Linked DNA regions of Leucothrix mucor DSM 2157. The protein of the gene in region 1 interacts with the protein of each later gene in a pairwise test. Links are inferred from orthologs where the notes say so. Each region holds a gene or a part of one and is shown in the gene's direction. Other genes may lie near its edges.

Region 1 (3,238 bases):
CAGTCTTGGCATCATCCAATCACTGATTACTATCTGAAAATCCTGACCATCCTGTAGTAATGTCCATGCCTCTTCACCATCACCTGCTGTAGTGACAGTATGGCCAAGTTTTTCAAGTACGGACTTGATAATCAGGCGTATGTCTTTGGCGTCATCTACAACAAGAATATTCATATAGTTTAAATTTTAGTTTTTTAATTAATAAGAGGGCGTGGCTATGCGCACCAAAATATATCGCATTAATTATAATATGCTGAATGTGGGTTGGAGTCGAGTCATTGGCTGTTTGGTATTAAGTAGCAAGTGTCGTTAATTTGTTCATTTTAAAAGCGAATTTTGATAAGACCTGATATTTGGAGCATAAAAAAGGCACCTTATCGAAATAAGGTGCCTGAGTTATCTCAAAACGTTACGGCTTAGCTGCAAGTTCTGTATTGGAAATTGTACTTGAAGGTTGTCTTGGTGGTTAAGTCAACTGAGTCGACCGTTAGCATCGCTTCGTTGCCGCGATTGGTTCGTACTGAAGCGGCTGTCTTGGAGCGCAGGATTACCGAAGCGCCACAAGGAGACCATACGTTAGCCATCACACCCAAGCGGTCCTTGATCAGGTAGTCATCACTCTTCTGACCATTCCAGTTAGACTTTAAGCTTGGGCCACGAGCGCCAGCGAAAAAGTAGTCGCGAGAGAAGTCTGCACGAGCACCACGAGGCAGATCCATAAAGCCACGGTAGTCTGCATCAATCAGCGATACGCTAATACCATTCGGGACTTTTAAGCTAAATGCGATATCACATTTCATCCGTGAAAACGTGCGTTGGCCCTGGCCGCCGGCTTCTGCGATGTACTCATCAAACAATACCGAAACACTTTGCTTGTCTGGTGAAATCGTGACTGAGGCAGAGCCTGCAGGACAACCATTTCCGCCGTAGCCGACATCTTGCAGAGTTACATTACTCAGATCTGGATTAGCATGCGCAGATTGTGCTGCAGCCATAACTAATAATGATGTCACTAAAATCGTTTTGCTTTGCTTTAACATGTAGAACTCCCAAAAACTTTGTGTGAATGATTAACTCGTTGGTATTGCTTCAAGAGCGTTGTAATGACTCTCAGATCATTTCATTGCATCCTTACCAACATATAGCGCAAAGTCTCAGAAAGGAAGCTCACGAAAAAAAACTATTTTTCATCGGGGTGATGAAAGGTCATACCGCATAGTCTGTGCGGAGTCGGTTATACTTAGCGCCCTAATCCGGTAGCGATCAAAAGAGAGATAACGATGAGTTCACGTAGCGTGTGGGAAACCCTCAAACAAGAAGCTGATGATGCCATTAAAGCAGAGCCTTTACTGGCCAGTTATATCTACTCCTGTGTGCTCAATCACAGTAGTTTTGAGGCGAGTTTGAGCTTTATTTTGTCGAATAAGATTGCGGATAATGTCATGCCATCGATGGCAATCCGTGACTTATTTGTGGGAGCCTACAGCAACTGCCCGGATGTGATTAATTATGGAAAGCATGATCTAAGGGCCGTATTCGATCGCGATCCTGCGATTTATTCGATGCTAACCGTCTTATTAAACCTTAAAGGTTATCAGGCTATTCAGTCGCACCGCCTCGCGCATTGCCTGTGGAATGATAACCGCAAAGACTTGGCCATGTTTATCCAAAGCCGTAACTCGGAAGTGTTTGGCGTGGATATTCACCCCGCCAGCCGCATTGGTAAGGGTGTCATGTTTGATCACGCTACCGGCATTGTGGTGGGTGAAACGGCCGTGATTGAAGATGATGTTTCTATCATGCAGCAAGTCACCCTAGGTGGAACTGGTAATGAGACCGGAGATCGTCATCCAAAAATTCGCTCCGGCGTATTGATTGGAACGGGTGCTACAGTACTGGGAAATATTGAAGTCGGTCGTGGCGCTAAAATTGGTGCAGGTAGTGTAGTGCTAAGCTCGGTACCACCACACACGACAGTAGTGGGTGTGCCAGCGGCGATTGTTGGTCGTCCGGATTGTGACTCCCCATCGCGCTCCATGCAGCAAAATATTTATGATAATGATTTCGATTGCCCAGAGGGCGTGATCAAGAAGTGAGTCTAATCTGTTGTCTATAAACTTTCAGGTCGTTGGATAATTATGTCCGTTGAGCAGTTTCCAGCAACTCAGCGCGAGTGGCATTGGCGAGTCCTAATGTTGGCTTGGCCTATCATTGTGTCGAATCTTTCGGTGCCGTTGGTGGGACTGGTCGATACCGCCGTCGTTGGCCAATTACCCGACCCTAAATACATGGGCGCGGTCGCTATCGGTGCGACCATTTTTAGTAGCGTGTTTTGGGTGTTTGGCTTTCTGCGAATGGGGACAACTGGCTTTGTGTCTCAGGCTGCCGGAGCAGGGGATCAGCAGGAAGTTAGCTACAGCGTGCTGCGTCCGATGTTGATTGCGGTGGTGCTGGGCTTGCTGCTAATCCTATTGCAACAACCCATTGGTTGGTTGGCGATGCGCCTAATGAGCGCTGGCGATAGCGTGACTGCGGTGGTTGAAAGTTACTATGCCATCCGGATTTTCAGCGCACCGGCAACCTTGGTGAATTACTGTATTTTGGGCTGCCTGATCGGCATGCAGCGAATGCGCTTGGCACTAGTGCTGCAGCTTATTCTCAATGGCGCAAACCTGTTTCTGGATATCTTGTTTGTGCTGTATCTGGGTTGGGATTCCGATGGCGTCGCACTAGCCTCGGTGATTAGCGAATACCTCGCTGCATTGGTCGGGCTTTGGTGGTTACGGGAGCTACTGTTTCCGAAATGGCTGCGTCAAAGTGTGAGCTGGGGTGTGTTGCTTAACCAAGAACGATTACGCGCCTTATTTGAAGTGAATGGCAATCTGTTCTTGCGGACTCTGTTATTAACCAGTGCTTTCTTCTTTTTCACCGCGCAAAGTGCCCAATTTGGTGTGGTGGTGCTGGCGGCGAATGCCCTGCTGATTAATCTATTACAAATGCTGGCTTATGGCTTGGATGGTTTTGCGCATGCGGCAGAAGCCCTAGCCGGTGGCGCTTATGGTGCGAAACGCCGTACGGCATTCCAGCAGGCTGTTATCAGTAGCACCTTATGGGCTGCCGTTATGGCATTATTAATCTGCCTGATTTATGCGGTCGCAGGGCCCTCCATTATCAACCTGATGACGGTAAATACTGAGGTGATCGCTATCGCTAACCAGTATTTACCATGGATGATTGC
Region 2 (3,184 bases), 850 kb from region 1 along the record:
TAAGATACACATGGAACAGCCTGCCACCGCTAAGCCACAAATAATCACATTCTTAGTGGTGACTCGCTCCGCTAAGCGCCGAATTAATGGGCTTAAAAACAGCAAGCCACTGGCCGCAGAGAGCAAACCCGCCGCGAACATTTTGGAGTATCCCGCTTCCACCACATAGATTGGCGCATATACAAAGAGCGTCGCCCAAAACATTGAGCGGCTTAGGGTGACAAAGTAGGCAATGCGCAAATTCTTCTGGCCGAAGTAGCGAGGCAGCAAACGTAGAGGCGTAGTAGGAGGGCGAGGTTTGGCCGCTTTGAGAATTTTGTTATCACCCAAGCGCAGATACCAGAAAAACAGAATCATCAAACCAGCGGCCGTTGCGGATAAAATAAAAGGTGCAATGTGGCCGACTTTTTCCCAGAGGTAAACGCCAGTTAGCGGGGCAGTTAACCAAGCCGCGCCATTAAATAACATGCGCCTCGATTCGGTCTTGGTAAAGTGCGCTTTTTGGATATATTCCATAATGTACAGCGACATACACACGGTAAAAATCGATGCGGCCGCCGAGCGCATCCCGATTCCCATCGAGAAGAAGACGCCTTCTCCAAAGTACAACAACATCGCTGCACCGATCAGAAAGACGCCACCCAAGGTGACAACCCAACGCCGCTGTAACAGACGCTCCAATCGGTTAAAGTTGAGCGTGACAAACAGGGTAAAAAAGGCGGCTACCAGATAGGTTAGGGCAACGGCTTCTTTACTATCTAAGACCTCATAGGCAATGAGTGGTACAACTCCGACCAATACGGCACGGGAAAACCCCTCAACCGCGGCAAGCTTGGCGATGGAGCCGCCGGCATCTGAAGTAATGGTCGTCAGACCCAGCGGGCGTCGGTGAAACATGTCTAAATACCCTAGGTAAAAGAGTGGACTATATACCCAATTGAAAAAAGCTTGGTTTAATAAACTCGGCGCTCAGAGCCTATAAAACTATATGCCCTCGCAAGCTACCGTTATTCGTTTTTGACGTTTGGCATTGTTGCCTTAAAAACTTATGATAGACGATTACCTGAACCATTCACCCAAAGGAGATGTGCAGCTAAAACTGCCCGTAGCACCCTATGAAATATAATAATATTTTGGAAACCATCGGTAACACACCACACGTTCGTATTAACAAGCTTTTTCGTGATGACATTGAAGTTTGGATGAAGGTAGAGCGCTTTAACCCAGGCGGCAGTATTAAAGACCGTATTGGGGTTGCGATGATCGAAGCGGCTGAGGCGGCGGGCTTGTTAACGCCAGAGACTGTGATTATTGAACCAACCTCGGGTAATACCGGTATTGGTTTGGCACAGGCTGCTGCAGTGAAAGGCTACCGTTTGATTCTGACCATGCCAGAGTCTATGTCGATTGAGCGTCGTCGTTTATTGGCGGCCATGGGCGCAGAGCTGGTATTAACGCCGAAAGAAAACGGCATGGGTGGTGCGATTGCTAAAGCCACTGAGCTTGCTGAGCAGACGCCTAATAGCTGGATTCCACAGCAGTTTAATAACCCAGCTAACTCTGAAGTACACCGCAAAACCACGGCGCTGGAAATCCAAGCGGACTTCCCGGAAGGATTGGATTACATGGTAACGGGTGTTGGTACGGGTGGTCACATTACTGGCTGTGCGGAAGTATTAAAGCCTGCCATGCCAAACCTGAAAGTATTGGCTGTTGAGCCAAGCAAGTCACCTGTTATTAGCGGTGGCGAGAAGGGCTTACACCGTTTGCAAGGTATCGGCGCTGGCTTTATTCCGGGCGTATTAAATACTGAGATTCTGGATGGCACCGTACAGGTTGACGATGAAGATGCGTTTGAAATGACGCGCCGTTGTGCCACTGAAGAAGGTATCTTTGTGGGCATTTCTTCCGGTGCTAGCTTAGCCGCCGTGAAGAAGATCGAAGCCGATATGCCGGTCGGCAGCAAAGTACTCGTCTTTAGCTATGACACTGGTGAGCGTTACTTGTCGATTGAAGACTTGTTCGTATCCTAATTGCGAATGACAAAAGCCAGCTGAGTCGATTACCTTAAGTATCGCTCAGCTAGCTTTATTTAATCAGAATTGCTGTTCGGGAGCCTGAGTTTGGGTAAATTCAGGTTCCAGTGCAGTGTCACCATCCGAATAACAATAATGATGCCCATGCTGATTAGCATCGCCAATGCTTCATCAATAAACATCCGCAACAAGGTATAAGCAATGATGCCGATAATCGCGGCACTGGCATACACTTCACCTCGCATGACCAATGGCACACTTTGACTCAGAATATCGCGAATCATGCCGCCGGCAACCCCGGTAATCACTCCCATGACCACCGCCACTGGCTCAGCTAAACCTAATTGCAGCGTCTTCTGAGCGCCCAGAATAGCAAACAAGGCCAAACCAATCGCATCAGCAACATCCAAAATTCTTAAGCGAATCCCTTTACCGGTTGGAATGTATTGCACGGCGACAATCATGACTACTGTGGTCGGTAGAATGGCGGCCAGATAACTGAGATCTTTAGTCCAGAAAACGGGCGTCGAGCCAATTAGCAGATCCCGTAAGCTACCACCACCTAAGGCGCAGACACAGGCCAACACCAGCGCCCCAAAAAAGTCCATTTCGCTACGGGCAGCTTGTAATACACCACTGATGGCGAGCGTAATGGTCGCGATCATGGTTAAGATCAGGATGAAGAGTTCGAATTGCATGGTGCGGCCACAGTAGTCAGAAAATAGGGTGGAAAACGTGGGCGCGATTATGGGGGAGGATGTCTTGCTTGGCGAGTGCTATCGGAGGCGGGGTGTTAAAAAATCAAAACCGAAGCATCAACATTAGATGCTTCGGGCTTTCACGCTGATAGACTTAAGCAGTCAGATGCTTTTTAAAGAACTCGACCGTGCGGCTCCAAGCCAGCTCTGCGGCCTCTTCATCGTATCGAGCCGTTGAATCATTATGGAAACCATGATTCACGCCTTTATAAACAAAGGCTTGATAGTCAACGTCATTGGCTTTCAACGCTGTTTCATAATCAGGCCAAGTTGCGTTAACGCGCTTATCCAGCTCACCAAATTGCAACATGATAGGGCTTTTGATATTTGGAATCAGCTCAGCAGGACCAGGCGTACCATAGAACGGTACGGCTGCATCAATCACATCCG

Evidence for each region.
Region 2: the proteins of cysE (region 1) and cysK interact in binary tests that used the Escherichia coli proteins (3 or more experiments, as listed by UniProt). The link is inferred for Leucothrix mucor DSM 2157 from one-to-one orthologs.

What each region holds. Positions count from the first base shown.
Region 1 is NZ_ATTE01000001.1:2,675,223-2,678,460, reverse strand. Bases 279-3,188 are described here. They hold cysE (serine O-acetyltransferase), read left to right. Parts: upstream 279-1,280; coding sequence 1,281-2,096; downstream 2,097-3,188. Other genes in these bases: LEUMU_RS0112025 (MATE family efflux transporter), read left to right, coding at 2,139-3,188; LEUMU_RS0112035 (DUF4360 domain-containing protein), read right to left, coding at 417-1,040. In the rest of the region: LEUMU_RS25830 (GGDEF domain-containing response regulator), read right to left, coding at 1-174; more of LEUMU_RS0112025, read left to right, coding at 3,189-3,238.
Region 2 is NZ_ATTE01000001.1:1,829,366-1,832,549, forward strand. The notes cover bases 219-3,074. They hold cysK (cysteine synthase A), read left to right. Parts: upstream 219-1,115; coding sequence 1,116-2,033; downstream 2,034-3,074. Other genes in these bases: LEUMU_RS0108170 (MFS transporter), read right to left, coding at 219-897; LEUMU_RS0108180 (trimeric intracellular cation channel family protein), read right to left, coding at 2,093-2,734; LEUMU_RS0108185 (dienelactone hydrolase family protein), read right to left, coding at 2,889-3,074. Also shown: more of LEUMU_RS0108170, read right to left, coding at 1-218; more of LEUMU_RS0108185, read right to left, coding at 3,075-3,184.